DNA from 3 places in the Pantoea ananatis PA13 genome. Region 2 is predicted to be linked to each of the others. Evidence: predicted binding sites of a transcription regulator. Region 2 holds the regulator's gene; each other region holds the start of a gene.
The links. The regulator PurR, encoded in region 2, represses purine synthesis genes. The targets are predictions, from matches to a motif close to CANGCAAACGTTTGCNTG.
Positions count from the first base shown of each region.

Region 1 (7,790 bases), 1.7 Mb from region 2:
CGCGGCGGCCGACTCCTGGACCAGCGCGGCGTTTTGCTGCGTCACACCATCCATCTCAGTGACCGCCTTTTCAATCTGGCTGATACCGTGATGCTGCTCATCGGACGCGGTTGAAATGTGGTCCATCAGCTCGTTCACCCGGCTCACCGAGGAAATAATCGCATTCATCGCCTCGCCCGTGCGGCTGACCTGATCAGAACCCACGCGAATCGTCGCGACCGATTCGGCAATCAGCCCTTCAATTTCTTTCGCCGCCACGGCGCTGCGTTGCGCGAGATTACGCACTTCACCGGCGACAACGGCAAAACCCCGGCCTTGCTCACCGGCGCGCGCCGCTTCGACGGCGGCGTTCAGCGCCAGAATATTGGTTTGAAAAGCAATGCTGTTAATAACGCTGGTAATATCCTCGATCTTCTTCGAACTTTCATTAATTTTGGCCATTGAAACGATAACCTGCTGAGAAACCTTCTCGCCGGTTTCTGCGTTCTGTACCGCTTCGTTAGCCAGACGGCAGGCTTCAAACACGTTGTCCGTGTTCTGTTTAACGGTTGCCCCTAACTGCTCCATGCTGGCCGCCGTTTCCGTTAGCGCCGCAGCTTGCTGCTCGGTACGGGACGCCAGATCGATATTACCGCTGGCAATTTCCTGTGAAGCACAGGACACCGCGTGGGTTGAGTGGCGCACCCGGATAATAATGTCCGTCAGAGACGTCCGCATTTGCTCCATCGAGCTCATCAGTTGCTGAATTTCGCTCTTCGAGCCGATTTTGACCGGCACCGGGTGATCGAGCACGCCTGCCGCAATCTCGCTGCAGTGCGCTTTTGCGTTATTGAGCGGCGATAAGATATAGCGTCTGACAAAGATCAGTATCGCAATGATGATGGCCAGGAATAACAAGCCAAACACGATGAGCAGGGTGATCCCGGATGAAAAGTTGCCCTGGGCGTCAGTATTCAGTTTCTTCGCATAAGCCTCGTGTTGTGCCAGCACCTGATCCAGGACGATTTCATACTGCCGGTCGAGGCGGACTACGTTGGCAATTTGATTTTTAAAGCGCTGCTGATCGCGGGCTTCGGCCGCTTCAATCAAGGGTTGAATTCCCCGATCGCGATAAGCCAGATAGGCCTGACGATAGCGGTCTGCATCGGCCTCTTCACCCGGAATGCGTGGCGCACTCAGATAAGCCTGAAAGGCAGCATCGGCTTTAGCCGCGACGCTTTTTACGCTGTCCAGAGAATAGCCGCCCTGCGTGCCGTCGTTCTCAATTTCTTTCATGTATTCCATCAGCCGGACGCGTAACGTTCGGCTGTGGTTGATAGGATCGATAACTGATAACACTACGCGGATTTCTTTATTAACCGCATTTAACGACGCGTTGCTCCGGGCCAGTAACCAGATGCTGACCGATATGCTGATAAGAAAAAGAATTAACAGGAACGACAAAACCAGTAGTGAAGATTTTTTTAACGACATTACGCAGTCCTGAATAGGGGATTATGGACTGATATATCGGCATCAGGAGGGTAAATATTTAGTGGGAACGTGCTGAAATTAATAAACAATAAGGTGGGTAAAAGATGAGCGAAATAATGAACCAGATGATTCAATATTATTATCTGATGATCTTTTCTGCCGGTTCGGTTATTTCGCCCTTTACGTTAGATAACCTGAGTTTTAGGGCCAGACAGATTTAACAAAGCCTGAAAGATCGGCGCGTGCACAGGATGACTGCTGGCGATAAACAGCACGGCGCAAGAGGTGATGTATCGTAACGCGTTATAAACTGGCCTTTTATTTCATCATTCAACGGTCATGCTTTGTTATTATTGCCATGACAATAATATATGACAGGAAATCACGCTTTTATTGTTGTCAGGTCTGGTCCTGTTTTATTTGTAAAATCAACAGAGAAAAGGCTGACCTACGTCAGGTAAATAATCCGAATGATGAATCTTTATCCGGTTATCGTCGTCAACCCTGACCTGTCGTCTACACTTATTACATCGTTATAAGGAAGTCTCTACTCACCGGTATCGAGGTAATAATGCAAGTATGTCCCTATTTGTTTCTCTATGGTCGCTGTGAAGAAGCGATAGAATTCTATTTGCAGGCAACGGGTGGAAAACTGCTGCAAAAAATGACGTTTGGCGATATGCCGGAGCAGGGTGAACAGGTGGGCGATCGGTCCGCTCCGCCGTTGCCCCCTGAGAAAATTATGCATGCGCACCTCCGCATTGGTCAGGGTGAGCTGATGATGAGTGATGGCAATCCCCATCAGCCTCCGGCCTCAGAACACGCGGGCTATGCCGTGAGTCTGGCAACCAATGATGCAGAGCAGGGTAAGGCATGGTTTGAAAAGCTGTCTGCAGGCGGGAAAGTCACTACGCCATGGCAGGAGACGTTCTGGTCTAACGGCTTCGCCATGATTATCGATAAATTCAATATTCCATGGCGCATCAACGTGGTAAAACCCGACGCGTAATACGCTGCAGTTTGTAAAGACGCGAGGCCTTCCCTATGGGAAGGCCTCAACGTTTGCCGCCACCTCTTTTCGCGGTGCGACAGCAATCAGAAGTTATAGCCAGCGACCAGGTAGTAACCCCAGCCTGTGGACTTGATTTCAGACGCGCTTTCACCAAATCCTAACTCCTGACCCGCTCCCCACTGACCGCCGTTATGAAAATAACGGGCGACGGCCGAGAAGTGCCAGTGATCGTAACCCAGCGACAGGATATGGCTGGAGGCGATTGAATTGCTGGTGCGAATCGGGCCACTCTTTTCGCGTAAGTCTGAACCCCAGTCGAAGTTGGTAAAGCCTACATAGCCAAGGTTACCGCCCCACAGGGTGGTGATCGGCACAAAATATTTCACTTTGAAGCGATAGCCATCCCAGCTGTTTTCATTCGCTGCACCGTAGTTTTCCCACTGGTATTTGGCATAGACGTTAAGCGACAGACCGATATCGCTGTGCGTATCGATGTCGGTGCCCAGGCCCATATACCAGGTATTCTGACGGTTGGCGCTGTTGCGGCCCATATCGTAGATATAGTTGTTCGCGAAGTACCACTCTTTAAACGGACCAAAGGCCAGGCTGGTGCCGGTCAGTTTATCAATGGAGAAACGCGGCTCAATTTCCATGAACAGCGGCGAACCGTGGTCGAAAATGCCGTTAGCATTGCTGTTGCCCACGCCAAAGAAGTTCGGCAGATCAACGTAGCCGTAAAAATCAAACCAGTCTTTTTTCGCAAACGCTTCATATTCCAGATAGACGTCATTATTGAACTGCGGTCCGAAGCGAGTGTGGTAACTGCCCACCACGTTTACGCTCTGATGCCACCAGTCGGAAACGTACTGGGGAGCATTGTCAGCAGCCTGCACTGCACCGTTTAAGGAACCTGCCAGCAGGGCGCCTGCCATTAACGTTTTAAATTTCATTATATTTTGACCACTGGTTTTTATGCGCAAGACAATCGTTTGCGCGCTGTTTGGAAATCAATCCCAAAGGTTGGGCAGTAATGTACTCAGGCCGCCTGTTTTAGTTAGCGTAGCGTGCCTGTAACAGAGAGATAGAAAATAGCTTTTGGTCACATTTGTCAAAATGTGTTGCATAACAATTCATCAATATTGTGATGCTTGTCACAATATTGTCTCCGGCGAACGGAACCAGGCAACCGTTTACGTTGTCCGGTTCCGAATCAAACAGCGAGGATCAGGGAAAAGTGACGCGGACCTGAAAACCGCAACGTACACCGTGCGGATTCAGGCAATTGGACAGGGCAACGCGGATATGATGTTTGTGCGCCACGCTTCGTACAATAGACAAGCCTAACCCGCTCCCCTGGGCTTTAACATCCGGGGCGCGGGCAAAGCGATCAAACGCGCGTTCAATAAACGACTCCGGCATGCCCGGGCCGTTATCGACGATATCTACCACGGTTTGCCCGTCAACACGGTGCAGCAGGACATCCACCAGGCTGCCTTCAGGCGTATGAAGCATGGCATTGCCAATCAGGTTATCAAACAGGCTTCGCAGCTCCGATCGTCCGGCCTGCAACTGGTAGTGCGTGGTGCCGCTAAAGCCAATGTCGATACCGCGTTTATCTGCCACCACCATGAGCTGCTCAATGCTCTCTTTCAGCACATCTTCCAGCGCGATAGTTTCGAGGCTTGCGACAACCGACTGATCTTCCCAGCGTGACATATTCAGCAATTGGGTCACCAGATGGCGGGTGCGGGTCACGCCCGATTCCAGTTGTGCAAACTGACGACTGGCCTCGCCAGGCTGAATATGCTGCCGCAGGTTCTCCAACTGCAACGTAACCGCCGTGACCGGCGTCCGCAATTCGTGCGCGGCATCTTCCATAAACTGGCGCTGTGAAGACCAGGCCGCACGAAGTTTATCCAGCAGCGAATTATAGGCGGCGACCAGCGGCTGAATTTCATCAGGCAGGCTTCCCGGTGAAACGCTGTGTGGGTGATGGGCATCCTGCGCGGCAATCTCCCGGGAGGCAACGCGCAAATCCCGGGTGATTTTGCGCACGACCAGCCAGATAACCAGTAATGACAGCGGCATCATCAAAATCAGCGGAATAATCGCCGACAGCGCCCGCCTCACCATCATTTCTTTCATGTAGCTGAGATTGAGCATCACCTGAATGGTCTTTATCTCGCTGCCGGGCTGGCCGGAGCGGGTATAAATTCGCCATTCGCAGTCGTGGCAGCCGCCGATCTGCACATCTTTGTAGCCGTTTTCGGCCTGTAACGGCGCGTGCAACTCAGGCCAGGAGCTGGAGCGTAGCTGACCTTTGGCATCCCATAGCTGAATGACGAAGGCGCTTTTGATCTTGTGCGCTGGCGCAATCAGCGGCATCAGCGGAGGGATTTCGCGATTCACTGACCAGGCATCGGCCAGCTTGGCGAGCTGCTCATCCTTGATGACGCCCACCATTTCACCGTAGCAGTTAAAGAAATACCAGGCCACGCCGCCAATCATCAGCAAATGAATGACCAGTAACGTACTGAGTAATTTATTCCGTAACGATCGCATAAAGATTTTCATATTGCCGGTACTCGCCAACCCAGTCCGCGCACGTTGCGGATCACATCATTATCCAGCTTGCGCCGCATGCCGTGGATTAATACGTCTACCGCATTGCTGCTGACTTCTTCGCCCCAGCCATAGATGCGGTTCTCTAACTGCTCGCGTGACAGGATGGCACCGGGCCGCTCCAGCAGCGCATAGAGCAGGGCATATTCCCGGGCGGTTAACTGCTCACGTTGCCCTTTGTACAGGACTTCGCGCGTCAGCATATCCAGTTGAACATCCCCGCTGCCCAGCACCGAATCGGCGGAACCGTGATGGCGCCGGGTAATCGCACGCATGCGGGCCATGACCTCCTGAAGATCAAAAGGCTTGAGCAGGTAGTCATCCGCACCATAATCCAGGCCCTGTACGCGCTGAGCGACCGTATCGCGGGCGGTAAGGATCAAGACCGGTGTGGCATCCCCGCGCCCGCGTGCCCGTCTCAGCACCTGCAATCCGTCGTCCCGGGGTAAGCCAAGATCAAGCAGGACGCAGCTGTAGCCGCCTTCGCTCCAGGCGTTTTGCGCATACACGCCATCGCGTACCCAGTCAACTGACCAGCCTGCCGCTTCCAGCGCCTGCTGCAAATTCGCGCCGATCATTTCATCATCTTCGACCAACAAAACGCGCATGGATGATGCCCTCCCGAAAAATGGCAACAGTGTAGCGCTGGATTATTAGCGCAGAATTATTGGGGCGCTCAGCCTGCTAAAAGGCCGGGGCGCGCCGGATGCCTGTACCTAAAGAGGCGATTTTACCGCTTTGCTAATTCTGCGCTAATTTTTCGCTAATTAAGGGATAAATTTAACGCGCTACAGTGTGTTCCCTGCACATCTGCTTTAACCAGGAGAACACCATGAATCAGCGCGAGTTTATTCGTAGTTTGCTGGAATGGATAGAAAGCAATTTAGGACACGATCTGCATCTGGACGAAGTTGCTCGCCGCGCGGGCTATTCCCGTTGGCACCTGCAACGGTTATTTCGCCAGCATACCGGCTTCTCACTGGCCGAGTATATCCGTCAGCGCCGTCTGACCGAGTCGGCCCTGACGCTGCTTAACAGCAACGAAGCCATTTTACAGGTGGCGATGAGCTATGGGTTTGATACCCAACAGGCCTACACACGAACGTTTAAAAACTATTTTATGGTCACGCCGGGTCAACTTCGCCGTCAGCGCCGGGTAGAGCCAGATCGTTTATTATTCCCTTATGCCATGGCAAGTTAGTCTCTGTATGGACATTCCCATCCGCGAACTTGTGGGAATGTCCATGCATCGCCAGGGCTGCCTCGCGTCCTTTTTCCTGCTCCCACGCTGTCCGCTTTCCTTCCGTTGCTTTATTCTGACTGCCTGAGGCACGGCGTCGTGGCTGTGCAATAACCTTCAGCAGGCCGATTTGTCCCAGGAACCCGATGACTAACAGCGATAATCTGATCGCCATGATGTTGTTTGCGCGCGTGGTGGAACTCAAAAGCTTTACGGAAGCCGCACGCGTACTCGGCGTGTCAAAGTCCCACATCAGCCGGGAAATTGCCGGGCTGGAACAGCGGCTGGGCATTCGGCTGCTCCAGCGTACGACTCGCCGGATGACGCTGACGGAACTCGGCCAGGCTTACTATCCCTTTTGCGTGCGTATGCTGGACGAAATGCACCGGGCCGAAGATTTTGTGCAGCAGGCTCACCAAAATCCTGCCGGTAATGTCCGCTTACAGGCGCCCGTCACCTATGGCTGCCAGTGCATCGTGCCGCTGCTGAATCGGTTTCTGCGCGGTCATCTGCACATCAATGTCGATCTCAGCCTTACGGATAACAACGATGAGACCCTTGGCGACGGGGTAGACATCGCGATAGTTATCCGTGCTCATGCGCCCCGCCAGGGCAACTTTCGTGTTTTGAGCGACATCCACTGGGGCCTGTACGCCGCGCCTGACTACCTGGCGCAGCATCCTGCCATTTCGCATCCGCGCCTGTTACCCCGCCATGATCTCTTGATGTTTCACGGTCCGGCGCACACGGCGGCACTGCCTTTTCGTCGCGATAAGCTGCGTCTGGCGGTAGACGTGCGTAGCCGCTTTCGGGCCAATAACAGTATGGCGCTGCTGAACGCTGCACTGGCGGGCAACGGCATCGCCTATCTGCCTTCCTATATGGTGCAGGAGGCGCTGACGCAGGGGCAAATTGTCCAGGTGCTGCCGGAGTGGCAGATGGATCGCTCACAGAGTTACCTGCTGAGGCATCAGGACATCGCATCGGCCTCTCCCATCAACCTGCTGTGCGATACGCTGATCGACCAACTGGGCGCGCGCTGATTGTTGCAGTACAGCAACAAAACAGGCCAGTCAGCAAATATCGCGCGCCGACTGTTGTTGTCTCGTCACCATTGTTAGCCTGAGTCCCTAAACACGATGGGGATATCGCATGGAAATCACGTCTGAGGCACCTGTATTCCACCACTGGAAACGTAACTTATGGGTTTGCGTCTTTGGCTCGTTTACGACCCTGGTCGCCATGACCTTGCTGCTGCCTTTTTTACCCTTGTATGTTCAACAGCTGGGCGTACAGCACCCGGCGGCCATTGCGCGCTGGTCCGGCGTGGCCTATGGCGCAACCTTTCTCAGCGCCGCGTTAACCGCGCCGCTGTGGGGCAGGCTGGGCGATCGCTACGGCCGTAAGCTGATGCTGATCCGGGCGAGCCTGGGAATGGCCCTT
Region 1 is NC_017554.1:4,307,893-4,315,682, reverse strand. It holds gene PAGR_RS20375 (methyl-accepting chemotaxis protein) at 1-1,473, opposite strand, end outside; gene yjdN (VOC family metalloprotein YjdN) at 2,045-2,482, shown strand; gene PAGR_RS20365 (nucleoside-specific channel-forming protein Tsx) at 2,569-3,435, opposite strand; gene PAGR_RS20360 (sensor histidine kinase) at 3,710-5,059, opposite strand; gene PAGR_RS20355 (response regulator) at 5,056-5,715, opposite strand; gene PAGR_RS20350 (helix-turn-helix domain-containing protein) at 5,940-6,308, shown strand; gene PAGR_RS20345 (LysR family transcriptional regulator) at 6,494-7,390, shown strand; gene PAGR_RS20340 (MFS transporter) at 7,500-7,790, shown strand, end outside.
Region 1: a site for PurR is predicted at 3,665-3,682, ahead of PAGR_RS20365 (nucleoside-specific channel-forming protein Tsx). Genes of this name have one in related genera too.

Region 2 (7,790 bases):
ATTTGCCTGTTGCTGTTAAAAAATTTAAAGGCAGGATATGTGGTCTGAATATGCGCTTGAAGTGGTTGATGCGGTCGCGCGTGGCGGCAGTTTCAGTGCTGCGGCCCAGGAGTTGCACCGTGTGCCTTCTGCCATCAGCTATACCGTTCGCCAGCTTGAAACCTGGCTGGCGGTACCGCTGTTTGAACGGCAGCACCGGGAGGTCGTTTTGACACCTGCGGGCGAACATTTTGTGCGAGAAGGCCGCAGCGTCATCAAAAAAATGGATGCCACGCGCCGTCAGTGCCAGCAACTGGCCAACGGCTGGCGAGGGCAAATCGCGATTGCGGTGGACTGCATTGTGAAACCGCACCGAACCCGTCAGTTCGTCAGGGATTTCTATCGCCACTTTCCGGATATGGAGCTCCACATCAGTTATGAAGTGTTTAACGGCGTATGGGATGCGCTGGCTGACGGAAGAGTCGAGGTCGCAATAGGCGCGACTCAGGCGATTCCGGTGGGCGGGCGGTTTGCTTTCCGCGATATGGGAACTCTGAACTGGCGCTGCATCGTCGCGCGGGAACATCCGTTAACCCAGGTCGCCCGGCTAGATGATGAGGCGTTGCGCAACTGGCCTTCGCTGGTGCTGGAAGACACCTCGCGTGCGTTACCGCGTCGTATGACCTGGGCTCTGGATAATCAACGCCGACTGGTGGTGCCTGAATGGCAGACCGGGCTGGACTGCGTCCGGGCCGGGCTGTGCGTCGCAATGGTGCCGGGGCACTTAGCCCGCCCGCTACTGGACAGCGGCGAAGTGACCGAACTTAACTTGCCCCAGCCTTTTCCAGAAAGTCCCTGCTGCGTCAGTTGGGCGGAAGATCGCGCATCACCGGCATTGGGCTGGTTGCTCAATTACCTGGGTGATGCGCAAACGCTCAATCAGGAGTGGTTGAGCGAGGATTAACGACGGTAGTCGCGATAGGGACCGTAGCCTACAGAGCGTCGCTCAATCAGTGTCGGATGCACTTCGATGGTTTGCGACTCTTCACGCTTGCTGGTAATGCGGTCCAGCAACATTTCCAGAGCCTTCTCCCCGAGTTGCGCTTTTGGCTGGTGCACGGTAGTGAGTGCAGGCGTGAAATAGCGTGCGTTGCGCACATTATCGTAGCCAATCACCGAAATATCCTGCGGGACGCGCAGGCCCATTTCATCGGCGGCACAGATAGCGCCCATGGCCATAATATCGCCACCGCAGAACACCGCGCTTGGGCGCTGCTTCTGCGACAGAATTTGCTGCATAGCCTGATACCCGGATTCAGGCTCGAAATCGCCCTGCACAATCCACTCTGAACGCGGCTGAATACCGGCTTCTTCCAGCGCCTTGAGGAAACCGGCATGACGGCCACCACCGGTGTTACGTTCCATTTGCCCTGGAATGGCGCCAATATCGCGATGCCCGCGTTCGATGAGGTAGCGGCCGGCCAGATAACCGCCCTGAAACGCATTATCCAGCACCGTGTCAGTAAAATCGGCACGGGATTCGCCCCAGTCCATGACCACCATGGGAATATTGCGGTTGGCTTCCAGCATTTGCAGCAAATCATCCGGGTACTCAGAACACATGACCAGCAGCCCATCGACGCGCTTCTGCGCCATCATCGAGAGGTAGGCACGCTGTTTTTGCAGGTCGTTATGCGCGTTGCCTAAAATCAGGGTGTAGCCTTTATCAAAGCAGTGATTCTCCACGGCTTCAATAATTTCAGCGAAATAGGGCGCCTCGCTGGAGGTGGCCAAAAGGCCCAGCGTTTTGGTGTGATTCACCTTCAGGCTGCGTGCTACGGCGCTGGGTGAATAATGTAATTCCCGAATCGCTTCCCAGACCGCTTCGCGGGTATCTTCTGCGACAAAGCGCGTCTTATTGATGACGTGAGAAACGGTTGTGGTAGAGACGCCTGCACGTTTCGCCACATCTTTAATTGTTGCCATGAAAATCGAACTCCCGGGCTTATCTAACCTGTTGATAAGCATGTTGTTAAACGTTTGCGTCAGCGGACGGTTATTTCTGCAAAAAAATCGTTTTTCTGACCGGTTATGGGGCATCGGGGCAGGAAATAACGGTTGAAAAGGGTGCTGACGCAACCGATGTTGCGCGCTGTTGCGCAACAAAGAGGGGATTCTAACAAGGCTGCACGGATAAAACGAGATTTTTACCCACGCGTGTGGGAAAATGCTTAACCCCTACTAAAATTGTGCCTAAGGAGTTGTGATGAGTACCGATCTGAAACTGTCATTGATGACCACGGCGGCTGCACTGTTGATGATTATTGCGTTCAGCTTTACCGCCATTCTGAACTAATAAAAAAGCCGGGAAGGTTTCCCTGTCCCGGCTGCGTTCCGTCGGTATGACGGAGGAGTGACGTTTAGCGAACGGTTTTTGGCGTCATGACGCGACGCGCACCAATATAGTGGCGCTGCCAGTAATCTTCGCTTAACGCACTGATTTGAATGTCCTTTCCGGTACGCGGTGACTGAATAAATTTACCGTTACCCAGGTAAACACCCACGTGGTCGGCCGTGCCACGTCCGTTGATGCGGAAAAACACCAGATCGCCTTTCTCCAGCGCTTCCCGATTCACCGGCGCGGCATCCCGCAGGTGATACATTTCATTTGCAGTACGCGGAATTTTAAATTTCACCACATCTTTGTAGGCGTACCACACCAGGCCGCTGCAGTCGAAACCGGTATGCGGCGATTTTCCGCCCCACTGGTAGCGCTTGCCCAGCTGTCCCATCAGTTTCGCCATCGCCGTTTCACGTGCTTTTTGATAGCGCTGACGGTGTGCGTTGCTCATTTTGATGGTGCCGGTATCCTTGCTGTCCGCTTTCGCCACCTTCACCGCGCGTTGATGACCATAGCGTTTCTTGCTGGTGGCGTTGGCGGCCACTTTTTTGGTGAGCTTCTTGTGTGAATCAGTCGCTTTGGTCAGGGTTTTGTGAGAGGCAACCGCGTGAGAGGGATTTTTACTGGTTTTAAGCGTTTTGCTGGATTTCTGCTCTGCGGAGGAACGGCTTTTTTTCGCCGAAGCTTTAACCGTGCGTCGCTTGCGCCGCTCATCTTCGCGCGCACTTTTTTTCTCTACCTTATGCAAGCTGGCCTTAACCGGCGCCTGCGGTGATGCAGAGGCGACATTAAAGAACAGTTGCGCAAAAGCCAGAATAAGAAGCGTAATAATTGAACGCATAGTCCGTTTACTGGTTAAGCTGTCAGGTTCAACAGATATCTGACAAGGTTAAGAAAAATCTGATCAACGATCAGCGCCGAAGACATTCTAGTCCAGTTTTTTTTAAAACAGTAAGTCCTTTTTTTATTAATTAATAACTTGGGTAAAAAGCAGGCATAAATAAGTAATTTCAGCAGGTTAACTCAGCAAAATTATTGCAAATTATTAATGCATTCACCTTTTGGGTCCCGATGAGCGGGTGGATAGCGCGCAAGCGGACTTAACAAACATGGCGGTTTGCCCTAACGGGAAGAAAATCTCATTTTCAGTCCTGAAGGGAAGTCGCTACAATAAAGAAACACGAAGTGACGAATTAAGGAAGGCAATAATGAGTACTGTAGAAAAAATTCAGCGCCAGATCGCAGAAAACCCGATCCTGCTGTACATGAAAGGTTCGCCGAAACTGCCAAGCTGCGGTTTCTCTGCCCAGGCGGTTCAGGCGCTGTCTGCCTGTGGTGAGCGCTTCGCTTACGTGGATATTCTGCAGAACCCGGATATTCGCGCAGAGCTGCCAAAGTATGCTAACTGGCCAACCTTCCCTCAGCTGTGGGTCGATGGCGAACTGGTTGGCGGCTGCGACATTATTGTTGAGATGTTCCAGCGTGGCGAATTACAACCGCTGGTCAAAGAAACCGCAGAGAAGTTTAAAGAAGCGGAATAATAAAAAAGGCCGACATCGTCGGCCTTTTCTTCGTTTAACGGGCGTTTACTCCGCCGCGCCCTGATATTCTGTTGCCTCTTCCGCTAGAGCCAGCGGCCAGCCTCCCAGACGTTTCCAGCGATTGACCAGTTCGCAGAACAGCGTGGCCGTTTGCTGCGTGTCATACAGCGCAGAGTGCGCCTGACTGCTGTCAAATTCCATCCCTGCCGCTTTGCAGGCTTTGGCCAGTACCGTCTGACCCAGCACTAACCCGCTCAGGGCGGCCGTGTCGAAAGTGGCAAAAGGATGAAACGGATTCCGTTTCAGGCTGGCGCGTTCGGCGGCGGCATTCATAAAATTAAGATCGAAGGTCGCATTATGCGCCACCATGATCGCGCGATTGCACCCGGTATCTTTAATGCCTTTGCGCACCAGTTTAAAAATGGCATGCAAGGCTTCGTATTCGCTCACCGCGCCCCGTAACGGATTGCTGGGATCGATGCCGGTAAAGGCAAGGGCTTCCGGATGCAGCAGAGCGCCGACAAAAGGTTCAACATGAAAATGCAGTGTCTGGTCGTGATGAAGCCAACCCTCGTCATCCATTTTCAGCGTAATGGCCGCGACTTCCAGCAGCGCATCGGTTTGCGCATTGAAGCCCGCCGTTTCCACATCGATAACCACGGGATAGAAACCACGAAAGCGTTGATTGAGTGCGTTGGGGGAAGACGATTCAGACATCAGGATCTCATTGCAGAAAAAGGGCAGCGCGTAGTATGCCAAAAAAGCGCCCCGTCTGCAGCAGGTACAGGTAAGGGAAGCGAGAATCAGCCCGCGTTGCGCGGGCTGATGTTCACGGCTTAGCTGCCGAGGCCGTGTCCGGCATGTTTATTTTCGATCAGTTCGATTTTATAACCGTCTGGATCTTCAACAAAGGCAATGATCGTGGTGCCACCTTTGACCGGGCCGGCTTCACGCGTCACGTTACCGCCGTCGTTACGGATGCGCTCGCAGGTTGCGGCAACATCATCAACGCCCAACGCGATGTGACCATAAGCGTTACCGAGATCGTAGCTGTCAACGCCCCAGTTGTAGGTCAGCTCAATAACGGCACCTTCGCTCTCTTCGGTGTAGCCCACAAACGCCAGGGTATATTTATATTCAGCGTTTTCGCTTTGGCGAAGCAGGCGCATGCCCAGCACGCGAGTGTAAAAATCAATGGAGCGTTGCAAATCGCCAACGCGCAGCATGGTATGAAGTAAACGCATAGCTTCCTCTTTTGAAAAACGTCATCCCCGGATGACACAAACACTCAGTATAGCGACGATAATCGCCAAAGAATAACCGCAGCCGTGAAAGACTCACGGCTGCCTGCGTTTTACAGTGCAGGATAGTCAGTATAGCCTTCAGCGCCGCCACCGTAGAAGGATTCGGGACGCTGTGGATTCAGTGGTGCATCTTGTTGTAAACGCTGGGCCAGATCCGGGTTAGCGATGTAATCCCGACCAAAGGCAACGGCATCGATCAAGCCGCGGCTGATAAGATCATCCGCTTTCTCAACGGTGTAAGCGCCAGCGCCAATAATTACGCCCGGGAAGGTATCACGGACTTTCTGACGGAAGGCGTCGCTGTAAGGTGTACCGCCTGCCCAGTCAGGTTCTGACATATGCAGATAGGCAATCTTGCGTTTCGCCAGTTCAGCGATGTACCACAGTGCATCTTCTTCTTCGTTCGGGCCATTATCCAGGTTCTGGAAGCTGCCGACAGGAGAGACACGGATACCAACACGATCCGCTGACCAGTTGGCAATCGCGGCATCGACCACTTCAAGCGCAAAACGTCCGCGTTTCTCAACGCTGCCGCCGTACTCATCGGTACGCTGATTCGAGGACGGTGACAGGAACTGGTGCATCAGATAGCCGTGAGCGGAGTGCAGTTCCAGCATGTCGAAGTCTGCTTCCCGCGCATTGGCAGCGGCCTGACCAAAATCGGCAACGATTTGCTGAATTTCACTGATGCTCAGTTCGCGCGGCACTGAGGTATCTTCGCGATACACGCTGCCGTCTTCGGCACGCAGGGAAGTGCGTGTGCCTGCAGGTATCGCCGAAGGCGCAACCGGCGCTTTACCTTCCGGCTGGACGCTGTTATGTGAAATACGGCCGGTGTGCCACAGCTGTACGGCACTGTGTCCGCCTGCCTGGTGGATACCTTCGTTAATATTTTTCCACGCGGCGATTTGCGGCTGGGTGTGTAAACCCGGCGCACCCGCATAACCTTTGGCCTGGAAAGAAATCTGGGTAGCTTCGGTAATAATCAGGCCCGCCCCCGCGCGCTGACGATAGTATTCGGCCATCAACGGCGTCGGGATATCGCCTGGCTCAATGCTACGCAAGCGCGTCAGCGGGGCCATAAAGACACGATTAGGCACGGTAATTGCGCCAACTTTTAGCGGACGAAACAGCTGAGTACTCGCCATAACAACTCCTTTTAAGTAGACCGGTCGTCTACAAATTGTGGTTTTTTTAAACCAGTGGCGCTTTCAGCCACTGTTCGATGGTAATAAACGCCAGCCGCAGGGGCTGTGCCTTACGGGAAAGCTTGCTTTGCAAACTGGCACCGAGCCACAAGACATAGAGTAGCTCTGCCAGCTGTTCAGGCGGATGCGGCAATATCAGTCCTTCTTCCTGCTGTGCCGTCGTTAAGGCGCGGCTATAAGCCGCGATAACATGACTGGCACCGTGCTGCAGGGCACCGCGCATGGGTTCAGACAGGTCACAAACTTCAGCCGACAGTTTCACACTCAGACAACCGACGATGTGCCCCTGTTGTTCAAACACCGCAAGCGCATGTCTGAAATGGTCTAACAATCGTTCTCTCACCGTGCCCGCTGGCTGAGACAACTGTTGCTCTACCTCATGCAGGTAGCGGACAAAGTAGCGCTCAAGCAGGGCAACGCCAAACGCTTCTTTTGACGGGAAATAGTGATAAAACGACCCTTTCGGAATGGCCGCCTGTGTCAGCAGCTGACTCAGCCCCATGGCGGTAAATCCGCGCTGCAGGCAAAGCTTCTCGCCCGTTATCAGCAGGTGTTCACGTGTTTCATGACGTTGTGGCATCTTGTTCATGGGGTTTATCCTGGTAGACCAATCGGTCTAATGCAAATTTTAATCGCGGGACAGGCACAGAGTGTTAAATCATCACGTATTGAAAGTGAATAAATTGTTCGTGTTGTGATTATTTCTTGCACAATCGCACCAGTCTGTCTTCAATAGAGGGATGCACGTTTTAGCGGGGGCAGTTGTGGCAGAGCAGCTTGAGTTTTTTCCGGTTCCCAGTCCATGCCGGAGTATTTGTCAGACAGATTCACGTGGCTATTGTCTCGGTTGCCTGCGCAGCCGCGACGAGCGTTTTAACTGGATGCGCTATACCGACAGCCAGAAACGTGACGTGCTGCGCCTTTGCCATCAGCGCCGCCTGCGTATGCTGCGTCAGCAGCATAAGGATGAGCCTCAGGAACCCCAGCAACCGACCTTGTTCTGACCCCCGCGCAATTTCCGTTATACTCCCTGACAGACAACCAGCCGCTTTTGTGTCACAGGGAGAACACGATGTTACAACCGCAAGCTATTGCGCCACAGGGCCCTCACTTTTCCCCGCTGATTATGGGCTACTGGCGCCTGATGGAGTGGGACATGACTCCAAAGCAACGGGTCGCCTTTATTGAACACCATCTTTCACTGGGGATTTCCACGGTCGATCATGCCGATATTTATGGTGATTACCGTTGCGAGGCGGCGTTTGGTGAAGCATTAAAACAGGCACCCTCGCTGCGCCAGCGGCTTCAGATTGTCACGAAATGCGGCATTGCGACGCGCGCCAAACCCGAACATCAG
Region 2 is NC_017554.1:2,573,669-2,581,458, reverse strand. It holds gene punR (DNA-binding transcriptional activator PunR) at 38-943, shown strand; gene purR (HTH-type transcriptional repressor PurR) at 940-1,965, opposite strand; gene cydH (cytochrome bd-I oxidase subunit CydH) at 2,246-2,335, shown strand; gene PAGR_RS12145 (C40 family peptidase) at 2,400-3,221, opposite strand; gene PAGR_RS12140 (Grx4 family monothiol glutaredoxin) at 3,586-3,921, shown strand; gene rnt (ribonuclease T) at 3,967-4,638, opposite strand; gene gloA (lactoylglutathione lyase) at 4,758-5,165, opposite strand; gene PAGR_RS12125 (alkene reductase) at 5,276-6,373, opposite strand; gene PAGR_RS12120 (TetR/AcrR family transcriptional regulator) at 6,420-7,022, opposite strand; gene PAGR_RS23165 (DUF1289 domain-containing protein) at 7,198-7,437, shown strand; gene PAGR_RS12115 (aldo/keto reductase) at 7,506-7,790, shown strand, end outside.

Region 3 (7,790 bases), 420 kb from region 2:
AATGCGCACATTATCGATTCGGTTTACCGCACGCGATCCCAGGTCGGAACTGAACTCCTGATCGCGAAACACGGTCAGCCCCTCTTTCAGGCTCAGCTGGAACCAGTCGCGACAGGTCACACGGTTACCGGTCCAGTTGTGGAAATATTCATGACCGATGACCGCCTCAATCCCCAGATAATCTTTATCGGTGGCGGTTTCGGCTTTGGCCAGCACGTATTTGGAGTTGAAAACGTTAAGTCCTTTATTCTCCATGGCCCCCATGTTGAAGAAGTCCACCGCAACAATCATAAAGATGTCGAGGTCATACTCCAGGCCGAAACGCTCCTCATCCCACTTCATGCTGTTCTTTAATGACGTCATCGCCCAGTCGGCACGATCCAGATTGCCGCGATCGACGAAGATCTCCAACGCAACATTCCGACCCGAACGCGTAGTAAAGCTGTCACGCAGCACGTCAAAGTCGCCCGCGACCAGCGCAAACAAATAACAGGGCTTAGGAAACGGATCCTGCCACTTCACCCAGTTACGGCCCTTGTCGTCCTGACCGCTGTCAATGCGATTTCCGTTAGACAGCAGGAAAGGATAACGGCTGCCGTCGGCAATGACGGTGGTCGTGAAGCGTGCCAGCACGTCGGGGCGATCTAAATACCAGGTAATATGCCGAAAGCCTTCGGCTTCACACTGGGTACAGAGCGCTTCACCCGATTTGTATAAGCCTTCAAGGGCACTGTTACGATCGGGATGAATGTCATTGACGATTTTCAGCGTAAAGCTGTCCGGTAACTGGCTGAGCACCAGGCAACCCGCCTCTTCACGCCAGGCCGTCCAGGCCTGTCCATCCACTTCCAGCGAGATCAGCGTCAGATCTTCGCCGTCCAGACGCAGTTCAGCCTGGCTGTCTCCCTGACGCTTAACCTGACTCACCGCCGTCACCCGCGTGGTGCTTTCATCGAGTTCAAAGGTTAAATCGATATCGGTGATGGTGTAGTCTGGTGCACGATAATCGTGTCGATATTTTATTTGTGGCTGCTGCGTCATATTCCGTCCCGCATTAAGTAGTTATTCATCAACGTCTTTGCATTATTCACTCAAGTATAAGCCTTACGCGTCAAACGTCTAAGCATGATGCGCCGAGCTTAGCATGCACAACGTGCACATCAGGTAGAATGGCTACAATTTGTTAACAATGACACATTTCGTCCTCGACTCGCTATCCTGAAATATGCTGTGATCGCTGTCTATTAGTGATTTATACTTTTGCGTCTTTTACGACGTTTAATACACCGGGCTCTGCGCCACCGAACAGGATGCCGAAACGCGCCATGACAGGACATGCTTCCCCGATACTGACTTCGCTGCTGGATACGGATGCTTATAAGCTCCATATGCAGCAAGCCGTATTCCACCGTTACCATGATGTCACGGTGGCCGCGGAGTTTCGCTGCCGTAGCGACGAATTGCTGGGTTTTTATGCTGACGAGATCCGTACAGCCATTGACGCCATGCAGGCACTGGCGCTGACCGATGCTGAATATGCCTGGTTATCTGATCTGCCCTTCTTTGCTGATGACTACCTTAACTGGCTGCGAAATTTTCGCTACGACCCGCAGCAGGTAGAAGTTCGCAATCATCATGGCAAGCTGGCTATTCGTATTCAGGGCCCCTGGCGGGAAGTGATCATGTGGGAAGTCCCCCTGTTGGCCTTGATCAGTGAAGTGGTCCATCGCCACCGTACACCGGCCATCAGCAGCCAGCAGGCCGTGGATTTTCTGCATCAGAAACTCGCTACCTTTAAGACTCAGGTTGCCGACACTGACATGTCACGTTTTCGCCTGATGGATTTTGGTACCCGCCGCCGCTATTCCCAGGATGTGCAGGAATCGATCGTCAGCACGCTGAAACAGGATTTTCCCTGGCTGATGGGCACCAGTAACTACGATCTGGCCCGTCGCCTCGCACTCACGCCAGTGGGTACTCAGGCCCACGAGTGGTTCCAGGCTTTTCAGCAAATCAGCCCGGTACTGGCGAACAGTCAGCGCGCTGCCTTACAGGCCTGGCTGGATGAATATGACGACAAGCTGGGCATTGCACTCACGGACTGTATCGCCATGGATGCCTTCCTGCGGGATTTCGGCCCGGTGTTCGCCCGCCGTTACCAAGGGCTGCGTCACGATTCAGGTGACCCGGTTGAGTGGGGCGAAAAAGCGCTGGCCCATTATCAGAAGTTGGGTATCGATCCGCTCACGAAAATGCTGGTGTTCTCAGATAACCTCAATCTGGATAAATCGCTGGCGCTGTATCGCCACTTTGGTCAGCGTACCAACGTCGTCTTCGGCATCGGCACGCGCCTGACTTGTGATATTCCTGGCGTTACGCCGCTCAATATCGTGATCAAGCTGGTGCAGTGCAATGGTAAGCCGGTCGCCAAGCTTTCCGACAGCCCAGGTAAAACCATCTGTCAGGATAAAGCGTTCGTTAAGGCTCTGAGAAAAGCCTTTGATCTGCCACTGGTTAAAAAAGCCAGCTAGCGTCTTTGTTATCGGGGCGTTATCGCGCCCCGCCTTCCTGCAATAAATCGGTTATTCCCCTGAATTTTGCTTGTTTCCTGTTGACTCACAAGTAACATAGCTACACCCCACTCTGGGGAATTCATTCACACACTTCTTCTATATAGAGAGATATTTATGAGCGTAGTGCCTGTAGCGGATGTACTGCACGGTCGCGTCGCGGTTGACAGTGAAGTCACCGTACGTGGTTGGGTGCGTACCCGAAGAGATTCCAAAGCCGGTCTTTCCTTTATCGCTGTCTATGACGGCTCCTGCTTTAATCCCGTTCAGGCTGTCGTCAATAATTCTCTGAATAATTATCAGGACGAAGTGCTGCACCTGACCACCGGCTGTTCCGTCATTGTCACCGGTAAGGTCGTTGCATCTCCGGGTCAGGGTCAGGCATTCGAAATTCAGGCGACAAAGCTGGAGGTCGTGGGCTGGGTAGAAGATCCCGACAGCTACCCAATGGCGGCAAAACGTCACAGTATCGAATACCTGCGTGAGGTGGCCCACCTGCGTCCACGTACCAACCTGATTGGCGCCGTGGCGCGCGTTCGTCATACCCTGGCCCAGGCGCTGCACCGCTTCTTCCATGAGAACGGCTATTTTTGGGTTTCCACGCCGCTGATCACCGCCTCTGACACTGAAGGGGCCGGTGAGATGTTCCGCGTTTCGACGCTGGACATGGAAAACCTGCCGCGCAACGATCAGGGCAAAGTCGACTATTCGGAGGATTTCTTCGGGAAAGAGGCGTTCCTGACGGTTTCAGGGCAGTTGAACGGTGAAACCTACGCCAGCGCCTTGTCGAAAATCTACACCTTCGGCCCCACGTTCCGTGCGGAAAACTCCAATACCAGCCGCCATCTGGCAGAGTTCTGGATGCTGGAACCGGAAATCGCTTTCGCCTCATTAGACGATGCGGCAGCCCTGGCGGAAGCCATGCTCAAGTATGTCTTCAAAGCCGTGCTGGATGAGCGTGCAGACGATATGGCATTTTTTGCCGAGCGCGTAGACAACGATGCGATTAATCGCCTGGAGCGTTTTGTTACCACCGATTTCGCCCAGGTCGATTATACCGATGCCGTCGATATCCTGATGAACTGCGGGCAGACCTTTGAGAACCCGGTGTCGTGGGGCATCGATCTGTCCTCTGAACATGAACGTTATCTTGCCGAGAAGCATTTCAAAGCGCCGGTGGTGGTGAAAAACTATCCGAAAGATATCAAGGCATTCTATATGCGCCTTAACGACGACGGGAAAACCGTGGCCGCGATGGATGTGTTAGCGCCGGGTATCGGTGAAATTATCGGCGGTTCTCAGCGTGAGGAACGTCTGGATGTGCTGGATGCGCGTCTGGAAGAGATGGGGCTGAAAAAAGAAGATTACTGGTGGTATCGCGATCTGCGTCGCTATGGCACCGTGCCACATTCAGGGTTTGGATTAGGTTTCGAACGTTTGATCGCCTATGTCACCGGCGTACAAAATGTAAGAGATGTTATCCCCTTCCCACGGACGCCACGCAACGCGAACTTCTGATTTTCAGCATTAAATATAAGAAATTCATATATATAAAGAGGTCGGCATCGCCGGCCTTTTTTTATTTTTGTAAATTTTGATATGACTCACAAAGTTCCGTTATTTTTACATTTTGTAATACATTTTTTATATTTGAAACAAGATTACGACTTTTGTAGCATTTTCGCAGTAGAATTACCCGATGGGGGATGGAAAGATGCGTGCAGACACAGGAGACACCAAACTTCTTTCAAGGTTCACGTAAAGTTTTCTTGACGGCAGTGGCAGGTGTCCAAATAACTCCAATGAGGGTAATAAATAATGATGAAGCGCAACATTCTGGCAGTGGTTATCCCTGCTCTGCTCGCCGCCGGCGCAGCTAACGCAGCAGAAGTTTATAACAAAGACGGCAACAAGCTGGACCTATACGGTAAACTCGATGCGCGTCATCAGTTTTCTGACAACGCAGGCGCTGATGGTGACAAATCGTATGCTCGCTTCGGTTTTAAGGGCGAGACCCAAATTAATGACCAGATGACTGGTTACGGTCAGTGGGAGTACAACTTCCAGGCAAACAATTCTGAAGGCGGCGATGCGAACAATGGTAATAAAACACGTTTAGGCTTCGCCGGTCTGAAATTCGGTGACGCTGGCTCAATCGACTACGGCCGTAACTACGGTGTGGTTTACGATGCAATCGGCTGGACCGATATGCTGCCAGTATTCGGTGGTGACTCAGGTAACTCTGATAACTTTATGAATGGCCGTAGCACTGGTCTGTTGACTTACCGCAATACCAACTTCTTTGGTCTGGTAGATGGTTGGAACTTTGCTGTTCAATACCAAGGTAAGAACGACAACGCGAACAGAAATGGCCAAACTGCTAACGGCGATGGCTGGGGTGTGTCATCTTCCTATACTTCTCCAATCGGTGTAGGCGTTGTAGGTGCATATAGCAGCAGTGATCGTACTGATACGCAGTCTCAAGGTGTCGCGGCAAATGGTAACGTTATTGGTGCAGGTAAGCACGCTGAGAGCTGGGCAACTGCTCTGAAATATGATGCGAACAACATCTATTTGGCAGCGATGTATGGTGAAATGCGTAATGCAGCTCAAATTACAGTTCTGACCACACCTGGAAACACTGTTGACGCTTTTGCTAATAAGGCTCAGATTATTGAACTTGTTGCACAGTACCAGTTTGACTTTGGTCTGCGTCCATCTCTGGCCTACGTTCAGTCTAAAGGCAAAGATATCGAAGGTATTGGCGATGCTGATATCTACAAATATTTCGATGTTGCAGCAACTTACTACTTTAACAAAAACATAGCCACCTACGTTGATTACAAAATTAACCAGTTGAAAGACAACAACCCGCTGGGTCTGAATACAGATGACGTAGTTGGTGTTGGTCTGGTTTACCAGTTCTAACTTTGTTGATGCAGTACAAAAAACGGAGCTTCGGCTCCGTTTTTTATTGCCGTTTCCTCGCACTAAGCCCCGCGCTATCACACTGTTAACATTAGAACGGGTAATTCTGTCGCACAGACGATGAATTTTATCGCAAACGGTTGGCATTTCGCCGTGCTGACGTTAACCTGATGGTTCATTTGCTAAAGTTCACGCTACTGGACCCGACTCATGTTTGAATCGATCTCTGCTGCACCCGCTGACCCCATTCTTGGCCTGGCCGATCTCTTTCGTGCCGACGACCGCCCCAATAAAATCAATCTCGGTATTGGTGTTTACAAAGATGAAACCGGAAAAACCCCGGTGCTCACCAGCGTTAAGAAAGCAGAGCAGTACCTGCTTGAACACGAAACCAGCAAAAATTACCTGAGCATTGACGGTCTGCCAGATTTCGCGCACTGCACGCAGGAATTGTTATTTGGTCAAGGCAATGCCCTGATCGCGGCGGGCAGAGCCCGCACGGCGCAGACGCCGGGCGGTACAGGCGCACTGCGCGTCGCCGCGGATTTCCTGTCTACTCAGACGTCCGTTAAGCGCGTGTGGGTGAGCAACCCGAGCTGGCCGAACCACAAAAACGTGTTTAATGCCGCCGGGCTTGAGGTATGCGAATACCAGTACTATGACGCAGCAAACCATACCCTGGATTTTGACGGCATGCTGGCCTCACTGAAAGAGGTGAAAGCCGGTGATGTGGTGCTGTTTCATGGCTGCTGCCATAACCCGACCGGTATCGATCCTACTGCAGAGCAGTGGCAACAGCTGGCACAGCTCTCTCTGGCTAACGGCTGGCTGCCCCTGTTTGACTTTGCCTACCAGGGCTTTGCCCGTGGTCTGGAAGAGGATGCTGAAGGTCTGCGCATTTTTGCGGCAAGCCATCAGGAACTGATTGTCGCCAGTTCTTATTCCAAGAACTTCGGCCTGTATAACGAACGTGTGGGTGCGATTACGCTGGTTGCGGGCGATGCCGCGACGGCCGACACCGCATTCAGCCAGGTGAAATACACCATCCGCGCCAACTATTCTAACCCGCCGTCACACGGTGCGGCCGTGGTGGCCACGATTCTGGGCAACGACGCGCTCCGCACTATCTGGCAGCAAGAGCTGTCTGATATGCGTCAGCGTATCCAGCGCATGCGCCAACTGTTTGTGAACACCCTGGCGGATAAAGGTGCGCAGCAGGACTTCAGCTTTATCATCAAGCAGAATGGCATGTTCTCGTTCAGTGGGCTGACCAAAGATCAGGTCATTCGCCTGCGCGAGGAGTTTGGGGTTTATGCCGTTAATTCAGGCCGCGTAAACGTTGCCGGTATGACACCAGATAATATGTCTGCACTGTGCGAGGCGATTGTCGCCGTACTTTAAGCGCATCGCGTATAAAAAAATGGGCCACTCTGGCCCATTTTTTATTGCAGGAAAGGATTGGTCAGACGTTCACGCCCCAGCGTTGACACAGGCCCGTGACCGGGTAAAAACGTCACATCGTCGCCGAGCGGCAGCAGCTTATTATTTATCGCATCAATGAGATGTTGATGATTACCCTGCGGGAAGTCGGTACGCCCGACGCCGCCGCTAAAGATCACATCACCTGAGACCAGTAAGCGGCCTTTGGCATCAAAAAATACAATGTGCCCCGGCGTATGTCCGGGACAGTGCAGCACATCAAGCGTGACCTGACCAACCTGAACGGTATCCCCCTCCTCCAGCCAGCGATCCGGCGTCAACGGGGCACAATATTCCAGCCCAAACATTTGGCTTTGAGTAGGTAAGGATTCCAGCCAGAAAGCATCCTGCTTTTGCGGGCCGACCAGCGGCACCTGCCAGAATGCAGCCAGTTCTGCCGCTGCCCCAACATGATCGAGGTGACCATGCGTAAGCAGAATCTGTGCAGGCTTCAAATCAAGCTGCGCCAGCGTTTGCCTGATGGTATCGGCATCGCCACCCGGGTCCACCAGGGCCGATTCACGCGTGGTTTCGCACCAGATAACCGAACAGTTCTGGGCGAAGGCGGTGACGGGGATAATGTGATAATTCATAACGCTCCATGGTCGGCACCTGCAGCGTTGCCGACGTTACTACCAGTGCCTGACGGGACCGGTATCAATATGTACAAAGTTGCTGCTGGGGTAATATCCTACACCACCGGCACGCATTTTTAATGCGGCTTTGCGTACATTCGCCAGCGTCACCCCTTCAATGTGGAAATCCATCGCCTGGCCTTTGGTGTGATAACTGTGTTTTGCCACACCGGGCCCG
Region 3 is NC_017554.1:2,996,012-3,003,801, forward strand. It holds gene pepN (aminopeptidase N) at 1-1,041, opposite strand, end outside; gene pncB (nicotinate phosphoribosyltransferase) at 1,326-2,531, shown strand; gene asnS (asparagine--tRNA ligase) at 2,688-4,088, shown strand; gene ompC (porin OmpC) at 4,389-5,498, shown strand; gene PAGR_RS14165 (amino acid aminotransferase) at 5,709-6,899, shown strand; gene PAGR_RS14170 (MBL fold metallo-hydrolase) at 6,941-7,570, opposite strand; gene mepK (peptidoglycan L,D-endopeptidase MepK) at 7,610-7,790, opposite strand, start outside.
Region 3: a site for PurR is predicted at 5,628-5,645, ahead of PAGR_RS14165 (amino acid aminotransferase). Genes of this name have one in related genera too.